3 regions of the Pseudomonas sp. MHK4 genome follow, and region 3 is predicted to be linked to each of the others. Evidence: predicted binding sites of a transcription regulator. Region 3 holds the regulator's gene; each other region holds the start of a gene.
The links. The regulator FliA, encoded in region 3, starts transcription of late flagellar genes. The targets are predictions, from matches to a motif close to CTAAAGTTTNNNNNNNNNNNGCCGNTAA.
Positions count from the first base shown of each region.

Region 1 (7,095 bases), on a different contig from region 3:
ATATGACCGGCGTGGTGAACAGCGTCAGCGCCTGGCTCACCAGCAAGCCGCCGACCACGGCGATCCCCAGGGGTTGGCGCAGTTCGGCGCCGGTGCCGTAGCCGAGCATCAGCGGCAGGGCGCCGAGCAGGGCGGCGAGGGTGGTCATGATGATCGGACGGAACCGGGTGATACAGGCCTTGAAGATCGCCTCTTCCGGCGGCAAACCACCGTTGCGCTGCGCTTCGAGGGCGAAGTCGATCATCAGGATGCCGTTTTTCTTGACGATGCCGATCAGCAGTACCAGCCCGATCAGCGCCATGATCGAAAAGTCCTGGCCGCAGATCCACAGCATGATCACCGCACCGAGGCCGGCCGATGGCAGTGTCGAAATGATCGTCAGTGGATGCACGAAGCTCTCGTAGAGCACGCCGAGAATGATGTACACCGCCACCAGCGCCGCCAGGATCAACCATGGCTGGCTGGCCAGCGAACTCTGGAACGCCTGGGCCGCGCCCTGGAAATTACCGCTGATGGCCGTCGGCATGCCGATGTCGACCTTGGCCTGGTTGAGCATGATCACCGCATCGCCGAGCGCCACGCCGGGTGCCAGGTTGAACGACAGGTTGGCGGCCGGGAACATGCCGTCATGGGCGATGGACAGCGGCCCCACCGTTGGCGCGTCGAATCTCGCCAGGGCCGAGAGCGGCACCATTTCCCCGCTCAGGGGCGAGCGCAGGTAGAAGTAGTTGAGGCTTTCGGCCTTGCCGCGTTGTCGGGTGTCCAGCTCCAGGATCACGTTGTACTGGTTGATCTGAGTCTGGAATTCATTGATCTGGCGCTGGCCGAACGCGTCGTATAGCGCTTCGTCGACATCGCTGGCGGTCAGGCCAAAACGTGCCGCGGCGCTGCGGTCGATGCTGATATGGGTGATGCTGCCGCCCAGTTGCAGGTCGTTGGAAATGTCGCGGAAGGCCGGGTTGCCGCGCAGTTTTTCCGTCAGGCGCTGGGTCCAGGTGCTCAGGACCGCACCGTCGTTGCTCTTGAGCACGTACTGGTATTGGGCCCGGCTCGGGCCGGAACTGAGGTTGATGTCTTGCCCGGCGCGCAGGTACAGGACGATGCCCGGTACTTTCATCAATTGCGGGCGAATCCGGTCGATGAACTCGCTGGCTGACACATCGCGGTCACCGCGTTTTTTCAGGGCGATCCAGAAGCGGCCGTTAGCGATGGTCTGGTTGCTGCCCGACACGCCGACCGAGTGAGAGAACGCTTGAACCGCTGGATCAGCGGCGACGATTTCGGCCATCGCCAGGTGTTTTTTCACCATGTCGCCGTAGGAAATGTCCGCAGCTGCTTCGGTGGTGCCAAGAACAAAGCCTGTGTCCTGGACCGGGAAGAAACCTTTAGGGATAAAGATGTACCCGGCGACCGCCAACCCCAGCGACAGACCGAACACGCCGATCATCAATTTCTGGTGGGCGAGGGCACGGCGCAGGCCTTTTTCGTACCACGCCAGCAGGCGTTCACCGAAGCCCGGTTTATCGTGGGCGTGATGCACGGGCGCGCGCATGAACAGCGCCGCCAGCGTAGGTGCCAGGGTCAGGGACACCACCACCGAAATCATGATGGTCGAGGTGGCGGTCAGGGCGAACTCCTTGAACAGGCGTCCAACTACGCCGCCCATGAACAGCAGCGGAATGAATGCCGCCACCAGCGAGAAGCTGATTGAAACCACGGTAAATCCGATCTCGCCGGCGCCCTTGATCGCCGCCTCACGCATGCTGTCACCGGCCTCGAGATGTCGGTGGATGTTCTCCACCACCACGATCGCATCGTCCACCACAAAGCCCACGGCCACCACGATCGCCACCAGCGTCAGGTTGTTCAGGCTGAAGCCCATGACGTACATCAGCGCAAAGCTGGCAATCAGCGACACACCGAGCACCGCCGATACGATCAGGGTGGCCGACAGTTGGCGCAGGAATAGCGCCATCACCGCCACCACCAGCATCACGGCGATCATCAAGGTGATTTCCACCTCGTGCAGCGAAGCGCGGATGGTCTGTGTGCGGTCGATCAGCACCTTGACCTGCACCGAGGCGGGCAGCATTGCCTGCAGCGCCGGCAGCGCGGCCTGAATGCGGTCCACGGTCTCGACGATGTTGGCGCCTGGCTGGCGGAAAATCACAAGGTTGACGCCCGGTTGCGATCCGGCCCACGCCTGAACGTAGGCATCCTCCGAACCGTTGACGACTTTTGCGACATCCTTGAGGTGAACCGGTGCACCGTCCTTGTAGGAAACGATCAACTGGCTGTATTCGTCGGGGTGGAACAGTTGATCATTGGTCGAAAGCGTCGAGATGCTCGATTCGCCGTACAGCGCGCCTTTGGCCAGGTTGAGACTGGTCTGCTGGATCGCCAGGCGAATGTCAGCCAGGGTCAGGCCGATGGCGGCGAGTTTGTCGGCGGACACCTGGACCCGGATCGCCGGACGTTGCTGGCCGGTGATGGATACTTGGCCAACACCATCGACCTGACTGAGTTGTCGGGACAACAGGGTTTCCGTCAGGTCGCTGAGCTCGGGGCCAGGCATCAGCGACGAGTTGACGCTGAGGATCAGCACCGGGCTGTCGGCCGGGTTGACCTTGCGCCAGGTCGGCAGGTTCGGCATGTCCTTGGGCAGTTTGCCCGCTGCGGTGTTGATGGCGGCCTGGACTTCCTGGGCGGCGGTATCGATGCTTTTGTCGAGGGTGAATTGCAGGGTCAGGTTGGTCGAGCCCAGGGCGCTGCTCGAGGTCATTTGAGTCACGCCGGGAATGGCGCTGAATTGCACTTCAAGGGGCGTGGCCACCGATGACGCCATGGTTTCCGGGCTGGCACCGGGCAATTGCGCGGCCACCTGGATCGTCGGGAATTCTGCCTCAGGCAGCGGCGCGATGGGCAGGCGCGGGAAGGCAATGGCCCCCAGCAGCACCAAGGCAAACGTCAGCAGAATCGTGGCCACCGGGTGGTCGATGCACCAGGCGGATACCGAGCCGTGGCCTTTCATGGCGCCGCCTCCGACTGCACGACCTGCGGCGGTTCGGTCAGCACTTGCACAGTTGCGCCGGGCTTGAGCCGCGACTGACCGTCGCTGACCAGCACGTCACCCGGTTTCACCCCCTTGATGATGCTCTGGCCGCTACCCTGGTAAACCATCTGCACGGGCACGGTTTCAACCTTGTTGCCGTTTACCCGATAGACGAAATGCTGATCAAGGCCACGCTGTACGACGGTGGGCGGTACCACCAGCGCATCTTTATCCAGCGCTGTCTGAATCTTTACCGTCACCAACAGGCCGGGCCAGAGTTTTTGCCCGGCGTTGTTGAATTCGGCCTTGGCGCGTATGGTGCCGGTGTTGGCGTTGATCTGGTTGTCGATCAGGGTCAAGTGACCTTCGCCCAGCAGGTTGCCGGTTTCGCCGTCGGTGTCGGCACCGATGTAGGCCTTGACCCTGGCACGTTCCGGGTCGCTGATCAGGCCTTGCAGGGTCGGCAGCATTTGCTGCGGCAGGGAGAACTCCACGGCAATCGGGTCGATCTGGGTCACCGTGAACAGTCCCAGGGCGTCAGTCATGCGCAGGAAGTTGCCTTCATCCACTGTGCGAATACCGACACGGCCACTGACCGGGGAGCGAATCTGCGTGTACGACAGCTGCACCTGGGCCGCGTCAATCGAAGCCTGGTTGCCTTGGGCAGTGGCCTTGAGCTGATTGACCAATGCTTGTTGCTGGTCGTAGGTCTGTTTGGAAACACCGTCGTCGACGCTCAACAACTTGTAGCGCTTGAGGTTGACCTGGGCCACTTGCAGTTGCGCCTGGCTTTCGCCCAGTTGCGCCCGGGCCTGATCCAGGCTGGCGCGGATCGATCGGTCGTCGATGGTGGCTAACAGGTCGCCTTTGGCCACCAGTTGGCCTTCCTTGACCAGGATTTTAGTGAGGATGCCGTCGATTTGCGGGCGGACCACCACGCTGTGCAGCGACAGCACCGAGCCGATGCCGCTGACGTAGCGGGGCACTTCTTTTTCGACCACGTTGACCACTCGCACCGGAATGGCGGTCGGTGCGGCGATTTTGGCCGCGGACGGTTTCATCAGGTACCACGCGCCCAGCGCCACCAGCACGATCAGAAAGGCTGCAAGAAGAACGGATTTTTTCTGAGTTCGCATGCGAGAGGGGCGCCGGGTCGGGAAATGGAAGTGTGCGCAGCTTTGTCTACCTACGTTATATCCCTGTGACCCGGTCAGGAAGGTGACTGTTAACTGACAGCCGTGTCAGTTTGGTCGTATGGAGTCCCACTCGGTCACGTAGGCCGTTTTGCTTTTCTTGTTGTAGAGGCACAGTTCGGTACCCTGCTGGCCTTTCATGTGTTTTTGCGGGTACTGGCCTTGCAGCAGCAGGGCGGTGTAGCCGACCCGATCATCGAACTGCGCGGCGTTGCCGACGGGTTTGGCATTCGCCAGACCGCTGGCCTTGGTGCAACTGGCGAGGGCGGCTTTGTCGTAGGCGGCCCAGGCGTCGGCGCTGGAGGCGTGGACCTGGGTGGCGAGAGTCGCGAGGCAAACGAAGGTCAGGGTGACAGCTTTCATGGTTCAGGGATCCTTGGGCGGGGGGTGGCCAAGGTGTGAGTATGCCTGAAGGCTTGGAGGGGCGAACGCAGGCCTCGGCGAGGGACGGGTCAGACCGGAACCTCTTCCCGGCGCACCACGTACATCCCGGCGCTTTCATACAACCGCAGTGCGCGAACATTGCCTTCCAGCACTTTCAAATCGACGAACCCTTCGCGCCGCTGTTGAAACACGTTGAACGCATTGAGCAGCAACGCTCGCCCCAAACCGCGGCCTTGAGCCCGGGGATGCACCACCAGACTCTTGATGTAGGCGCTGGTCCAGCACTGACATACGCCAACGATACCCAGGGCATCCAGAGCGATGAAGCACAGTGTCGGATCATATTCAGGATCGGTTTCAAAACGCTGTTGCCATGCGTCCAGGGACGGGACGCGGCCACCTCCTTGCAGGTGACCCAGCTCCATCAGGCGATGCACCTCTTCCGCCCGTTCGGGCCGATACCCGGTCAGGACAATTCCCTGGGGCCAGGTGATGTCGGGCACGGCGTCAGCGAGACAGCGCCGCATGAGGAAGCAGAATTGCCCGTCCAAGACTCAATGACCTTGTTCGGCCACAGCCTTGGCCGCGTCGATCAGGCACTTGGTCAGCTCCGGCGAAGAGAACTTGGTCAGCACCGCATTCGCCCCCGCCAGCCGTGCCTTTTCGCTGTTCATCGCGCTGTCCAGGGACGTATGCAGCAACACGTAGAGGTGCGCGAAGTCCGGGGTTTCACGCAGGGTGCGGGTGAAGGCGTAGCCGTCCATTTCGGACATTTCGATATCGGAGACGATCAGGTTGATCTGCTGGGCGGTGCCTTGCAGGTCCAGCAGGCAGTCGATGGCTTCCTTGGCGCTGCGGGCCGTGTGGCATTGCAGGCCCAGGTTGCGCAAGGTGTGCACCGATTGTTGCAGCGCGACCTGACTGTCATCGACCACCAGGATGCGGGCGCAGCCCAGGATCTCGGCATCTTCCATGCTGAGCTCGGTGGGCGCCATGTCGATGGGCACCGGGGCGATGCCATGGATGACCTTCTCGATGTCCAGCACCTGCACCAGGGTGCCGTCGACCGAGGTCACGCCGGTGATGTACGAGCGCGAACCGCCAGAGCCGAAGGGGGGCGGACGGATGTCGGTGGTCAGGCAGTGCACGATCTTGCTCACCGCCTGTACATGCAAGCCTTGCTTGGAGCGGCTGACGTCAGTGACGATCAGGCAGCCCCCGTCAGGATCTTCCAGCGGACGCTCACCGATGGCACGACTGAGGTCGATCACCGACAACGAGGTGCCACGCAGGGTGGCGATGCCTTTGACGTGGGGATGGGATTCGGGGAGTTTGGTCAGTGGCGGGCAAGGGATGATTTCACTGACTTTGAGCAGGTTGATCGCCATCAGCTTGCCACTGCGCAAGGTAAACAGCAGAAGCGAAAGTGAGTCTGCGCGGGCTTTGGTCGAGGACATAAAAACCTTCTGTGGAAAAAGGTGGTGAGGCGATCAGTAGATCAGCCACAGCTTTCGATGCCAGGTTATCGACTTGTCGGGGGCAGGCTTTAGGAAAAATCCCCTGAGCCTGTTCAGCCCCATAAAAAATGAAACAAAAAAGCCCCGTCTCTTTAAAAGAGAGCGGGGCTTTATTTTGCATCGGCTGGCGGAGGAGAACTTACTCGTCGTCGCCCATCTGCGATTGCAGGTAGTTCTCGATACCGATCTTGTCGATAAGACCCAGTTGGGTTTCCAGCCAGTCGATATGTTCTTCTTCGGACTCGAGGATATCTTCAAGCAATTCACGGCTACCGAAGTCGCCGACGGTTTCGCAATGCGCGATCGCCACTTTCAGGTCGGCATGGCCGGTCTTCTCGATACGCAGGTCACACTCGATCATTTCCTGGGTGTGCTCGCCAATCTGCAGCTTGCCCAGGTCCTGCACGTTCGGCAGGCCTTCAAGGAACAGGATGCGCTTGATCAGCTTGTCCGCGTGCTTCATCTCGTCGATGGATTCGTGGTACTCGTGCTTGCCGAGCTTGTTCAGGCCCCAATCTTCGTACATGCGTGCATGCAGGAAGTATTGATTGATCGCGACCAGCTCATTGGCAAGGATCTTGTTGAGATGCTGGATGACTGTAACGTCGCCTTTCATGGTGGGGTCCTGCCCTGTATTAGCTGTCTATAAGGCAGAGTTTGAGCCGCATAACTAAGAGTGTCAAACCTAAGTTATTGAATAATATATGAAAATTAATCGGAATAAGAATGTTTGTGTTCCGCGTCTAGAGCCTAAGCAATTGATTTTCGGGCATAAAAAAACCGGACATGAGTCCGGTTCTTTGAAATGGGGTATTTATGCAGCAGTAAATTCAACAGGAAAAGGGATCGCGGCCTGGGCCGTTTGCAATTTGGTCAGGGTCTCGCGGACCACTTCCTTGGCGAGGCAGGCACATTTGCCGCATTGACTGGCAACGCCGGTGGCCTGGCG
Region 1 is NZ_BAAIAK010000010.1:93,762-100,856, reverse strand. It holds gene ACYP2Q_RS23035 (multidrug efflux RND transporter permease subunit) at 1-3,031, opposite strand, end outside; gene ACYP2Q_RS23030 (efflux RND transporter periplasmic adaptor subunit) at 3,028-4,188, opposite strand; gene ACYP2Q_RS23025 (hypothetical protein) at 4,294-4,608, opposite strand; gene ACYP2Q_RS23020 (GNAT family N-acetyltransferase) at 4,698-5,156, opposite strand; gene ACYP2Q_RS23015 (chemotaxis protein CheW) at 5,184-6,086, opposite strand; gene bfr (bacterioferritin) at 6,286-6,762, opposite strand; gene ACYP2Q_RS23005 (bacterioferritin-associated ferredoxin) at 6,961-7,095, opposite strand, start outside.
Region 1: a site for FliA is predicted at 6,152-6,179, ahead of ACYP2Q_RS23015 (chemotaxis protein CheW). Genes of this name have one in related genera too.

Region 2 (7,095 bases), on a different contig from region 3:
TGCGGCCTACCTGACCGAGCACGCTGCTGCGCTGTAAGGCACCAGGTACAAAAAAACCGGCCTCAGGGCCGGTTTTTTTATGGGCGGAATATACAAAACCCTGTAGGAGCGAGCTCGCTCGCGATGGACTCGAGAACGCCGCGGGGTGTCAGGCTCCCAACGTATTTGTTGACGACCATCGCGAGCGAGCTCGCTCCTACAACCACATCAGTCGCCGAAGTCTTCCCAGCCGCCCATTTGCTTCCAGCGATTGACGATGCCGCAGAACAGCTCGGCGGTCTTCTCGGTGTCGTAGCGAGCCGAGTGGGCCTCGCGACCGTCGAAGTCGATATCGGCGGCCTGGCAGGCCTTGGCCAGCACGGTTTGACCATAGGCCAGTCCCGCGAGCGTCGCCGTATCGAAACTCGAGAATGGATGAAACGGGTTGCGCTTCATGTCCAGGCGCGCGACTGCGGCATTGAGGAAGCCCAGGTCGAAACTGCTGTTGTGCCCGACCAGGATCGCCCGTTTGCAACCATTGGCCTTGAGCGCCTTGCGCACGCCACGGAAGATATCGTTCAGCGCCGCTTCTTCGCTCACGGCCATGCGCAACGGGTGATCGAGCTTGATCCCGGTGAACTCCAGGGCTGCCGCTTCGATGTTCGCACCTTCAAACGGCTCGACCCGGAAGAAGTAGGTGTGATCCGGGTACACAAACCCCTTTTCATCCATGGCGATCGTTGTCGCGGCGATTTCCAGCAAGGCGTCGGTGGCCGAGTTGAAACCACCGGTTTCTACGTCGACGACAACCGGCAGGTAGCCACGGAACCTGGCGGCCATTGGGTGACGGGAACCACCGCCACCGCCTTGACCTTCCTGTTCGTCGTCGAAATGGTCTTCACTCACGCGTGTTCCTCCAGCAGGCGCCAGCGCAGTTTTTCACCGGCGCGCAGCGGGATAACGGTCAGCTCGCCAAACGGCAGGCTGGTCGGGGCGGTCCAGTCTTCGCGGACCAGGGTAATGCGATCGGTGTTTGCCGGCAGGCCATAGAAACGCGGGCCGTTGAGGCTGGCGAAGGCTTCGAGCTTGTCCAGCGCATTGCGCTGTTCGAAGGCTTCGGCGTACATCTCGATCGCCGCATAGGCGGTGTAGCAACCGGCGCAGCCACAGGCTGCTTCCTTGGCGTGCTGGGCGTGGGGCGCCGAGTCGGTGCCAAGGAAGAACTTTTCGCTGCCGCTGGTGGCGGCGTCGAGCAGGGCTTCCTGGTGTGTATTGCGCTTGAGGATCGGCAGGCAGTAGAAGTGCGGCCGAATCCCGCCCACCAACATGTGGTTGCGGTTGTACAGCAAGTGATGTGCGGTGATGGTCGCGCCAACGTTGGCCGAAGCCGAGTTGACGAACTGCACGGCGTCAGCGGTGGTGATGTGTTCGAACACCACCTTGAGGGTCGGGAAACGCTCGACCACGCGACGCATGTGCTCATCGATGAAGATTTTTTCGCGGTCGAACACGTCGACATCGCCGCGAGTGACTTCACCGTGGATCAACAACGGCATCCCGACTTCGGCCATGGCCTCGAGTGCAGGGAAGATCTTGTCGAAGCTGGTGACGCCCGAGTCCGAGTTGGTGGTCGCGCCGGCCGGGTACAGCTTGGCGGCGTGAACGAAACCGCTGGCCTTGGCCTCGCGAATTTCTTCAGGCTGGGTGCGGTCGGTGAGGTACAGCACCATCAGTGGTTCAAACGGGCTGCCGGCCGGGCGGGCAGCGAGAATCCGCTGGCGATAGCCGTCGGCTTCAGCCGCATTGCGCACCGGTGGTACCAGGTTGGGCATGATGATGGCGCGGCCAAAGGTGCGCGCGACATCCGCGACGGTATTGGTCAACACGGCACCATCGCGAAGATGAATATGCCAGTCGTCGGGACGCAGCAGGGTCAGGCGGTCGGACATGAGGGGATTCCAGGCGGGTCAAACTGAGGGGAATGCTACCGGAAAAGACTCTTGCAGGCACTCGCTATCAAGTTTTACGGGAAGCTTCCGATATCCAACAGGTATGCCGTGAACATCTGTGTGTCGGTCTTTTTTGTTGTAGAAGCCAGTGGAGCCTCCCGTGCGCCAGCATTATTTAGCCTTGCTCAGTGTGTTTGCCAGTCTTCCCGCGATGGCTCTCACTTTCCAGACTCGCCTGGAGAGTATCGAGTGGACGGTCGAAGGCGACAAATTCGAGTGCCGGCTGACTCAACCGATCACCGATTTCGGCTCGGGTGAATTCGTGCGCCGCGCCGGAGAGCAGGCGACGTTTCGTTTGAATGCCTACAACGCCATGATGGGCGGTGGTTCTGCGACCTTGCTGGCGGCCGCTGCACCCTGGCAGCCGGGACGCGGTGATATCAACCTGGGCACAGTGAGAATCGGCAGCGGCAAGGTCCTGTTCAACAGCTCCCAGGCCCAGGCCGGACGCTTGATCAGCGGCCTGGTCGACGGACGCAGTCCTGTGGTCCGGCACTCCTCGGGCGATGGCCGGGTGTCGGAGGTGCGTTTGTTGCCGGTCAGGTTCACCAAGGCATTTGCCGATTATCAGGGTTGCGTGGCCAAGTTGCTGCCGCAGAACTTCGATCAGCTCAAGCAATCCCAGGTTGGCTTCCCCGGTGGAGGCATCGATCTGGATGCGGCCGCCAAGACCAGGCTGCAAGTGATGCTGGAGTACATGAAAGCCGATCCGACGGTCAATCGCATCGAGCTTGATGGCCATTCCGATAACAGCGGCAATCGCCTGGCCAACCGTGACCTGTCACGGCGCCGGGCGCTGGCGGTGATGGACTTCTTCAAGGCCAACGGCATCCAGGAATCGCAGATCACCTTGCGCTTCCATGGCGAGCGTTATCCCCTGGCGCCCAACACCAGCAACGCCAACCGCGCGAAAAACCGCCGGGTAGCGATACGCCTGGAGCGGGGAGCCCCTGCGGAGCAGGTGGCCCCCCAAGCGACGAAGCCGGCCGCCTCGGCAACTTCCTGACCTTTTGGTCATCGTCGCGCTCTCGACAGAATCTGTCGCTTCGTCGTCATAAGCTGTCGCGCCACTGTAAATTATCTTGCGCGGGCGGTAGACTTGACGGCTTTCCGTAGAACCCCGTGGAGTGATGGCATGGCGGACGTAAACAAGGTCGTTCTGGCGTATTCCGGCGGCCTGGACACTTCGGTGATCCTCAAGTGGCTGCAGGATACTTATAACTGTGAAGTGGTGACCTTCACCGCTGACCTGGGTCAGGGCGAAGAGGTCGAACCTGCACGTGCCAAGGCTCAAGCCATGGGCGTGAAAGAGATCTATATCGACGACTTGCGCGAAGAGTTCGTGCGCGATTTCGTTTTCCCGATGTTCCGCGCCAACACCGTTTACGAAGGCGAGTACCTGCTGGGTACTTCCATCGCTCGTCCGTTGATCGCCAAACGCCTGATCGAAATCGCCAACGAAACCGGCGCTGACGCCATTTCCCACGGCGCCACCGGCAAGGGTAACGACCAGGTTCGTTTCGAACTGGGCGCCTACGCCTTGAAGCCAGGTGTGAAAGTGATCGCTCCGTGGCGTGAATGGGACCTGCTGTCCCGTGAAAAGCTGATGGATTACGCCGAAAAGCACGCGATCCCGATCGAGCGCCACGGCAAGAAGAAATCCCCGTACTCGATGGATGCCAACCTGCTGCACATCTCCTATGAAGGCGGCGTGCTGGAAGACACCTGGACCGAGCACGAAGAAGACATGTGGAAATGGACCGTCTCCCCGGAGAAGGCTCCCGACAAGGCGCAGTACCTGGAACTGACCTACCGCAACGGTGACATCGTCGCGCTGGACGGCGTCGAAATGACCCCGGCCACCGTGCTGGCGACCCTGAACCGCATCGGTGGCGAGCACGGTATCGGCCGTCTGGACATCGTCGAGAACCGTTACGTGGGCATGAAGTCCCGTGGCTGCTACGAAACCCCTGGCGGCACCATCATGCTGCGCGCCCACCGTGCGATCGAATCGATCACCCTGGACCGCGAAGTGGCTCACCTCAAGGACGAGTTGATGCCCAAGTACGCCAGCCTGATCTACACCGGTTACTGGTGGAGCCCTGAGCGTCTGATGCTGCAACAGATGATCGACGCTTCCCAGGCGCACGTGAACGGCGTGGTTCGCCTGAAACTGTACAAGGGCAATGTGATCGTCACCGGTCGCAAGTCCGACGAGTCGCTGTTCGATGCCAACATTGCCACTTTCGAAGAAGATGGCGGCGCCTACAACCAGGCTGACGCAGCGGGCTTCATCAAGCTCAACGCCTTGCGCATGCGCATCGCGGCGAACAAAGGTCGCAAGCTGTTCTGAGACCTTTGAGGCAGTGGAATGTGTGGCCCGGTCGTCGACGGGGCCACACATTGAAAAGGGGGGAACCTGCCCGCATCAGCATTCTTCCTGGTTTTTGCTATGACCTCTCTCATCCTTCCCTTCTGATTGATCGTCAAACACTTCGGATTCCCGTGCTTCCATGGGCAAGTGTTGATCAATGAGCGTCAAACCCTGTGAATTCATGTTGTAGGCAGCACAGAATGTTGTGCGGCAGTGTTTCTTCACGTGTTTTGAAGGGGTGGCTGCGCTTTGCTTCAGTATTGAATCCGACTCGGTACAGGTGAGGAACACGACTGCACGTGCAGCTTTTCCCGGTTCGAACTGAATGCTCTCCAACAAATGGTAGAACTCGGTCTGGCCTGACCTCCCGCGTGCATCAATGACATACAGGTCCCTCAACCGTTCAGGCAGGCGTAGGTGTTGGCGCGGCGAAAGGGCGGCACCAGAGACCGTTTCTGAAGGTGGGTCTTGTGCTTTTGAGGGGCGGCGAGTGGATTGGCCGTCAGTGACCGATGCTCTGGCAGCGGACTTTCTGGACTTCTTGTTCTCGGTTTGCTCGACACCGTCCATGACTTTTATGAAATGTTTTCCCTTTTCAAAGTCGGAGGGGGCATAAAGGGATCGATAGTTGAAGTTGAGAGTGGCGAAGAATAGCAACAGTAGATAAAAGGGAAAACTGATCAGGAACCAGATGTAGACGTCTCTGTCCTCGTTATCAAGAAAGGGCAACGAAACGGCCGCTGATGTTTCAGACAGTGTTGCGAATATTGCAATCACTGTCATGGGGTTATTTATTCTCTTTTTGAGTTTGTCCATTTTCATTCTCTTTATTGGGGGAATGCATTCTTTAAATTTAATACATCTGGCTGATGTTGGGTGGTCGGCGGTTCTGTTTTTCGATTTATTTGATTTCCGGCGGTCGCTCTTCGTTTTTTGGGTTTTATGATAATCGATGATGTGTTGGTTTTTACTGTAAGAGCGAGCGGATAAGTTGTGTGTGATATTTCTGGAGCGAGGGTTAAAGCTGGATAACTCCAGTTACTTTTTAGATCGTGAGTCGGACCGATAGGTGTCTGTTCGCTGTCTGGAGATCAATTTATCTTAATTTTTTTGTTGCAGGTCGATACAAAAAAATAATCATAATTGGAAAGTCAAGGTCTCAATAAAAGTTTTCTACCCCACGAGTTCTGGGGTTTTTTGTAGGAAAAATCTTGGATGTTTGTAGGGAATGTCTCTTGGTGCGAGTCGCTGGGGGGGGCGACATGCAAGGATGGAAACGACTAGGCTATTGTGCGGGCTCTAAAAATTCGAACAGCGAAATTGGACTTGCCCATGAATAAAGTGCTGATTGTGGATGATCACCCCGTCATTCGTCTTGCGGTACGAATGCTGATGGAGCGTCATGGCTACGAAGTCATTGCAGAAACAGATAATGGTGTGGACGCATTACAACTAGCCCGTGAATACATGCCGGACATTGTCATCCTGGATATTGGAATACCGAAACTGGATGGGCTGGAAGTTATTGCGCGACTTTCATCAGCTGCGATGCCGATGAAAGTGCTGATTCTGACTTCTCAGTCTCCTGGGCATTTTTCCATGCGCTGCATGCAGTCGGGCGCCGCCGGATATGTCTGCAAGCAACAGGACCTCACGGAATTACTCAGTGCAATAAAGGCTGTCTTGTCAGGCTACAGTTACTTTCCCAATCAGGCATTGCATACGGTGCGTGCCAGTCTTGGCAACGCCAGTGAAGCCGATATGGTGGATCGCCTGTCAGGGCGGGAAATGATGGTGTTGCAGCAGTTGGCCCGGGGCAAGACCAATAAAGAGATTGCTGATGGGATGTTTCTCAGCAACAAGACCGTCAGTACCTACAAGACTCGACTGCTGTTGAAACTCAATGCGCGCTCCCTGGTCGATCTGATCGAGCTGGCCCAGCGTAACGGCCTGGCATGATGAGCCTGGGAATGACGAAGTGCGACAGGCGAGCATTCATCGCGGTTCGACACTTAGTAAAAAGCCTCCGTTTCAGGAGGCTTTTAGGTTTCACAAGTCAAAATCGTAATCGGCCAATTGCTTTTGCAGTCGGCGCTCCTCCAACAGATTGTCGATGGTCCGGCGCTTGCTCAGGTTGGTTTTCGCTACTTCAACCACCGGCTCGGCCTCATCAGCCTCTACCGGAGTGAAGTCGTCATCTACGTCCAATTGCTCTTTGCCAGTGCTCATTTAGTTACTCCAGGCGAAGAAGGCCTTTGGGGCTCCTTATATCGACAATCCTGCGACGGGTAAAAAAGATTTTTTCAATCGATGAATGGACAAACCCAATAGCGGCTCAATCGTCCGAGGTCTTGTGCTTGTATTCGCACAAGTCTTCGATCCGGCAACTGCCGCAGCGAGGCTTGCGGGCCAGGCAGACATAGCGTCCGTGAAGGATCAGCCAGTGATGGGAGTCAAGCAGGTACTGCCTGGGCACGAATTTCATCAATTTCTTCTCGACCTCAACCACGTTCTTGCCGGGCGCGATGCCGGTGCGGTTGCTGACCCGAAAAATGTGGGTGTCCACGGCCATCGTCAATTGGCGGAATGCAGTATTGAGCACCACGTTGGCGGTCTTGCGGCCAACGCCAGGCAAGGCTTCCAGTTCTTCACGGGTCTGCGGCACTTCACCGGCATGACGCTCAACCAGCAGGCGGCAGGTCTCGATCACATTTTTGGCCTTGCTGTTGTACA
Region 2 is NZ_BAAIAK010000010.1:85,712-92,806, reverse strand. It holds gene ACYP2Q_RS23000 (peroxiredoxin) at 1-37, shown strand, start outside; gene rnt (ribonuclease T) at 208-885, opposite strand; gene pyrC (dihydroorotase) at 882-1,928, opposite strand; gene ACYP2Q_RS22985 (flagellar protein MotY) at 2,089-2,994, shown strand; gene ACYP2Q_RS22980 (argininosuccinate synthase) at 3,124-4,341, shown strand; gene ACYP2Q_RS22975 (hypothetical protein) at 4,417-5,178, opposite strand; gene ACYP2Q_RS22970 (response regulator transcription factor) at 5,695-6,321, shown strand; gene ACYP2Q_RS22965 (PA3496 family putative envelope integrity protein) at 6,412-6,591, opposite strand; gene nth (endonuclease III) at 6,698-7,095, opposite strand, start outside.
Region 2: a site for FliA is predicted at 1,995-2,022, ahead of ACYP2Q_RS22985 (flagellar protein MotY). Genes of this name have one in related genera too.

Region 3 (7,095 bases):
TTTCACCTTCAACATTGCCCTGTCGATCGTCGTGCTGCTGGTGTGCGTCTACGCCCTGCGGCCGCTGGATTTTGCGGTGTTCCCGACCATTTTGCTGGTGGCGACCTTGTTGCGCCTGGCGTTGAACGTGGCCTCTACCCGGGTGGTGATGCTTCACGGCCAGGACGGCCATGCTGCTGCGGGCAAGGTGATCCAGGCCTTCGGCGAGGTGGTGATCGGCGGTAACTACGTGGTCGGTATCGTGGTGTTCGCGATCCTGATGATCATCAACTTCGTCGTGGTGACCAAGGGTGCCGGGCGGATTTCCGAGGTGAGCGCGCGTTTTACCCTCGATGCGATGCCCGGCAAGCAGATGGCGATCGACGCCGACCTCAACGCCGGCCTGATCGACCAGAACCAGGCCAAGGCGCGGCGTTCGGAAGTGGCCCAGGAGGCCGAGTTCTACGGCTCCATGGACGGTGCCAGCAAGTTCGTGCGCGGTGACGCCATCGCCGGCCTGCTGATTCTGTTCATCAACCTGATCGGCGGCATGGCGGTCGGTATCTTCCAGCACAACATGTCCTTCGCCGATGCCGGCAAGGTGTATGCACTGCTGACCATCGGTGACGGTTTGGTGGCGCAATTGCCATCACTGTTGTTATCCACAGCGGCGGCGATCATGGTGACCCGTGCTTCGGGCTCCGAAGACATGGGCAAGCAGATCAACCGGCAGATGTTCGCATCGCCCAAGGCGTTGGCGGTGTCGGCGGGGTTGATGGCGGTGATGGGGCTGGTGCCGGGCATGCCGCACTTCTCCTTCCTGTCCATGGCGGCCCTGGCCGCGGGTGGCGCGTACCTGTTCTGGAAAAAACAGAACACCGCCAAGGTGCAGGCGCTGCAAGAGGTCAAGCGTCAGCAGGAGCTGCTGCCATCGCCGGCCCGCGCCCAGGAAACCAAGGAGCTGGGCTGGGATGACGTGACGCCGATCGACATGATCGGCCTGGAAGTGGGCTATCGCCTGATTCCCCTGGTGGACCGCAACCAGGGTGGTCAGTTGCTGGCGCGAATCAAGGGCGTGCGCAAGAAGCTGTCCCAGGACCTGGGTTTCCTCATGCCCACGGTGCACATCCGCGACAACCTCGACCTGGCACCGAGCGCCTATCGCCTGACCCTGATGGGGGTGATCCTGGCCGAGGCGGAGATTTACCCGGATCGCGAGCTGGCGATCAACCCGGGGCAGGTCTACGGCACGCTCAATGGCATTACCGCCAAAGATCCGGCTTTCGGCCTGGAGGCGGTGTGGATCGAAATCAGCCAGCGCGCCCAGGCGCAATCGCTTGGCTACACCGTGGTCGATGCCAGTACCGTCGTGGCCACCCACTTGAACCAGATCCTGTACAAGCACTCCAGCGAGCTGATCGGCCACGAAGAAGTCCAGCAACTCATGCAATTGCTGGCGAAAAACTCGCCGAAACTGGCCGAAGAGCTGGTGCCGGGCGTGTTGTCGCTGTCGCAATTGCTCAAGGTCCTGCAAGCGCTGTTGGCCGAGCAGGTGCCGGTACGCGACATTCGCAGCATTGCCGAAGCCATCGCGAACAATGCCAACAAGAGTCAAGATACCGCCGCGCTGGTGGCTGCGGTGCGGGTTGGCGTATCCCGCGCAATCGTGCAAAGCATTGTAGGCACTGACTCCGAGCTGCCAGTGATCACGCTGGAGCCAAGGTTGGAACAAATATTGCTCAATAGTCTGCAGAAGGCAGGGCAAGGCTCGGAAGAGGGCGTCCTGCTGGAGCCAAGCATGGCTGAGAAGCTGCAACGCTCGTTGATCGATGCGGCGCAGCGGCAGGAGATGCAAGGTCAGCCGGTGATTCTGCTGGTGGCCGGTCCGGTTCGCGCGATGCTCTCGCGATTTGGCCGGCTCGCAGTCCCGGGTTTGCATGTGTTGGCGTATCAGGAAATTCCTGACAACAAGCAAGTGACCATCGTTGCGACAGTAGGGCCCAACGGCTGAGGTAGTGGTTCATGCAAGTTAAGCGTTTTTTCGCCGCCGATATGCGTCAGGCCATGAAGCTGGTTCGTGATGAGCTGGGCGCCGACGCCGCCATCATTGGCAACCGCCGCATCGCCGGCGGTGTCGAGCTGACGGCTGCCCTGGATTACAAGCTGTCGGCGCTGGCCCCGCGTGTGCCGAACATGGAACTCGAGGACGAGCTGCGCAAGACCCAATCGCGGATCGTTACCGCTCAGGCCGAACTGAGCCTGCGAGGCGAGGGCGACAGTGACAAGGGCACCAATCGCCAGTTGTTTGCCGGCTTGCCGCTGACGGCTGCCGAACCGCTGATCGAACCGACCCTGGTCGAGCCACCGCGACCTGCCCCTGCACCTGCGCCGGCGGCCGGTATCGATATGCGGGCTTTCGACTCGATGCGTTCGGAACTCAACAGCCTGCGCGAACTCATGGAAGTGCAACTTGGATCCCTCGCCTGGAACCAGCTGCAAGGCAGCCGTCCGGCCCAGGCGAACCTGTGGCGTCGCCTGCAGCGCATCGGCCTGTCCGGCCCGTTGTCGCGAGACCTGCTGGCGCTGGTCAGTGAAATTGAAGAACCCCGTCAGGCCTGGCGCATGTTGCTGGCGCACCTGGCGCGGATGATCGCCACCCCGGAAATGGAACCGCTGGAAGAGGGCGGCGTGATTGCCATGGTCGGCCCGGCCGGCATGGGCAAGACCACCACCCTGGCCAAGCTGGCGGCCCGCTACGTGCTCAAGTACGGCGCGCAGAACATCGCCCTGGTGAGCATGGACAGCTTCCGCATCGGTGCCCAGGAGCAGCTCAAGACCCTCGGGCGGATCCTCAACGTGTCGGTGACCCACGTCGATCCGGGCCAGTCGCTGGTCCAGGCGCTGGACCCTTTGCTGCGCAAACGCGTGGTGCTGATCGATACCGCCGGCCTGCAAGCCAGCGACCCGGCCCTGCGCATGCAGCTCGAAAGCCTGGCCAGTCGCGGCATCAAGTCAAAGAATTACCTGGTCCTGGCAACCACCAGCCAGAAACAGGTTCTAACCGCCGCTTATCACAGTTACAAGCGTTGTGGGCTTGCTGGCTGCATCCTGACTAAACTGGATGAAACGGCAAGCCTGGGCGAAGTGTTGAGTCTGGCCATCAGCCATGAATTGCCGGTGGCCTACCTGACCGACGGTCCGCGGATTCCAGATGATTTGCATCTGCCGCGCCGTCATCAATTGGTCAGTCGGGCCGTCAGCGTGCAAATGCAGGAAGAACCCAGCGAAGAGGCCATGGCTGACATGTTCGCTGATATCTATCACAGCCCGACCAAGCAGGTTGGCTGAGGTAAAAATGAATAGTTTTTGTACCTACATCGATGGCCTGCCATGCATTGTTCCGGTTGTGAACGCGCAGCCAGTTATGTGGCCCCGTCTATGCAGAACAAGGTAAAGAAATAACATGGGCAGCATGCATCCTGTACAGGTGATCGCGGTGACCGGCGGCAAAGGTGGCGTCGGCAAAACTAACGTGTCAGTGAACTTGTCCCTGGCTTTGGCCGAGCTTGGCCGGCGCGTCATGCTGCTGGACGCGGACCTGGGCCTGGCGAATGTCGACGTTCTGTTGGGGCTGACACCCAAACGTACCCTGGCCGACGTGATCGAAGGCCGCTGTGAGCTGCGCGATGTGCTGCTGCAGGGTCCCGGCGGCATCCGCATCGTTCCGGCCGCGTCCGGCACCCAGAGCATGGTTCATTTGAGCCCGGCCCAGCACGCCGGCCTGATCCAGGCCTTCAGTGACATCGGCGACAATCTCGACGTGCTGGTGATCGACACCGCTGCGGGCATTGGTGAGTCGGTCGTCAGTTTTGTGCGCGCGGCCCAGGAAGTGTTGCTGGTGGTCTGCGACGAGCCGACCTCGATCACTGACGCCTATGCGTTGATCAAGTTGCTCAACCGCGATTACGGCATGAACCGTTTCCGCGTGCTGGCGAACATGGCGCAGAGCCCGCAGGAAGGGCGCAACCTGTTCGCCAAGTTGACCAAGGTCACGGACCGATTCCTCGACGTCGCCCTGCAATACGTCGGCGCCGTGCCTTACGACGAAAGCGTGCGCAAGGCCGTGCAGAAGCAGCGCGCCGTCTACGAGGCCTTCCCGCGCTCCAAGTGCTCGCTGGCATTCAAGGCGATCGCGCAGAAGGTCGACACCTGGCCGCTGCCCGCCAACCCGCGCGGGCACCTGGAGTTTTTCGTCGAGCGCCTCGTGCAACAAACGGCAGGACCGGTGCTATGACCGCAAGCGGTTACAACCTCTACAAGGCATCGGCGCGTGATGCGCAGTACGAGCTGATCGAGCGTTACGCGCCGCTGGTTAAACGCATTGCCTATCACTTGCTGGCGCGTCTGCCGGCCAGTGTCCAGGTCGAAGACCTGATCCAGGCCGGGATGATCGGCCTGTTGGAAGTCTCTACCAAATACGACGCCAGCAAAGGCGCGAGTTTCGAGACCTACGCCGGCATCCGCATCCGCGGGGCCATGCTCGATGAGGTGCGCAAGGGGGATTGGGCGCCTCGTTCGGTCCACCGCAATACGCGGATGGTCAGCGACGCCATTCGCTCGATTGAAGCGAAAACCGGCCGTGACGCTAAAGATCACGAAGTTGCGGCCGAACTCCAATTGAGTCTTGACGATTATTACGGGATTTTGAACGACACGTTGGGCAGTCGCCTGTTCAGTTTCGACGACCTGTTGCAGGACGGCGAACACGAAGGGCTGCACGAGGACGGCGCGAGTGCGCATATGGAACCGTCTCGTGATCTGGAAGATGAACGCTTCCAGGCGGCACTGGCGGATGCGATCGCCAATTTGCCGGAGCGTGAGCGATTGGTGTTGGCGCTCTACTACGACGAAGAGTTGAATCTCAAGGAAATCGGCGAGGTCCTGGGGGTCAGCGAATCCCGGGTCAGCCAGTTACACAGCCAGTGCGCGGCCCGTTTGCGGGGGCGTCTGGGAGAGTGGCGAGCGCGCTGAAGGCAGTGTGGGGGCACTGCGACGCGGCTGGTGGGGTGATGAACCGCGCCGGTCTCGATCCGTTGTACTCCAGACAGTCATCGAGTGTTTCGCCAGATTGATCGAAATGGCGCGTCCAGGTGCTGGGCGCGTTTTAGTCTGCTTGGAGGTCGAATTGGACAAGAACATGAAAATCCTCATCGTTGATGACTTCTCAACGATGCGGCGGATCATAAAAAACCTGTTGCGTGACCTTGGGTTCACCAACACGGTCGAGGCCGACGATGGCACTAGCGCCATTCCGGTACTCAACAGCGGGAGCATCGACTTTCTGGTGACGGACTGGAACATGCCTGGCATGACCGGTATCGATCTGCTGCGCCACGTGCGCGCCGATGAAAGGCTCAAGCACCTGCCAGTGCTGATGGTGACTGCCGAAGCCAAGCGCGAGCAGATCATCGAAGCAGCCCAGGCCGGCGTAAACGGCTATGTGGTCAAACCCTTCACGGCCCAGGCGTTGAAAGAAAAAATCGAGAAGATTTTCGAACGCATCGGTTGAACTGCGCCACGGGGGAGCTATGGGGCATAACGAATCATCCCAGGGCGATTTTGAATCGACCCTGAAAAAACACGCCGTCGAATTGGTCGCGAGCCTTGAAAAGGGCAGGTTCGGCGATGCTGTGCAATTGATCCATGAGCTCAACCAGACCCGTGACCGTGGCCTGTATCAGGAAGTGGGCAAGCTCACCCGCGAGTTGCATAGCGCGATCGTCAATTTCCAGATTGACCCGCACATGCCGCAAGCCGAGGAAGTGTCACAGATCACCGACGCCACCGAGCGCCTGGGGTATGTGGTCAAGCTGACCGAAGCCGCCGCCAACCGCACCATGGACCTGGTGGAAAACGCCACGCCGCTGGTCAACAGCCTGGCTGACGAAGCCCAGGGCTTGAGCACCGACTGGGGACGGTTCATGCGGCGCGAAGTCGGGGCTGAGGAGTTTCGAGAACTGGCCCGGCGCGTCGACGGCTTCCTGGCGCGCAGCAGCACGGACAACCGCGCCGTGTCGAGCAACCTCAACGACATCCTGCTCGCCCAGGATTACCAGGACCTCACGGGCCAGGTGATCAAGCGCGTGACTCAATTGGTCACCGAAGTGGAAAGCAACCTGCTCAAGCTCGTGCTGATGGCCAGCCAGGTGGATCGCTTTGCGGGCATCGAACATGACCGTGCAGCGATGCTTGCAGAAAAAGATCCACAAAAACATCTCTCGAAGGGTGAAGGTCCGCAGATTCATGCCGATAAAAGAGAAGACGTTATGTCCGGTCAGGACGATGTGGACGATTTGCTATCGAGCCTTGGATTCTAGGTTTTCGGGTTTTTAGACCTTTAGGAGCACCCCCTTAATGAGCTTCGGCGCCGATGAAGAGATCCTTCAGGATTTCCTGGTTGAGGCCGGCGAAATTCTGGAGCAACTGTCCGAGCAACTGGTCGAGCTGGAAAGCCGTCCGGATGACGCGGACTTGCTCAATGCAATTTTTCGCGGTTTTCACACTGTAAAAGGGGGCGCCGGCTTCCTCCAGCTCAACGAGCTGGTGGAGTGCTGCCACATCGCCGAGAACGTGTTCGACATCCTGCGCAAGGGCGAACGTCGCGTTGACTCGGAATTGATGGATGTGGTCCTCGAAGCGCTGGACGCGGTGAACGGCATGTTCGGCGAAGTACGCGAGCGCAGCCCGGTCACGGGGGCAACTCCTGAGTTGCTGGCGGCACTGGCGCGTCTGGCCGAGCCGCAATCGGCCGACGAGGCGCCTGTCGTACCGGTTGCTGCAGTGGCCGAAGCACCAGTGGTTGAAGCCGATTCAGGCGATATTACCGATAACGAATTCGAGCAATTGCTGGACTCGCTGAACGCCGTCAAGGCCCAGGCCGAGGCGCCAGCCGTTGCTCCAGCACCTGCCAGCGAAGTGCCTGCCAGCGACGAAATCACCGACGCCGAGTTCGAGTCATTGCTCGATCAACTGCACGGCAAGGGCAAATTCGCCGTCAATGCAGTGGCCCCGGCGCCCGTCGCGCCGCCAGAGCCGAAAGCCGCCGGCGATAGCTCG
Region 3 is NZ_BAAIAK010000002.1:71,341-78,435, forward strand. It holds gene flhA (flagellar biosynthesis protein FlhA) at 1-1,990, shown strand, start outside; gene flhF (flagellar biosynthesis protein FlhF) at 2,002-3,327, shown strand; gene fleN (flagellar synthesis regulator FleN) at 3,443-4,273, shown strand; gene fliA (RNA polymerase sigma factor FliA) at 4,270-5,010, shown strand; gene ACYP2Q_RS05255 (chemotaxis response regulator CheY) at 5,177-5,548, shown strand; gene ACYP2Q_RS05260 (protein phosphatase CheZ) at 5,568-6,356, shown strand; gene ACYP2Q_RS05265 (chemotaxis protein CheA) at 6,394-7,095, shown strand, end outside.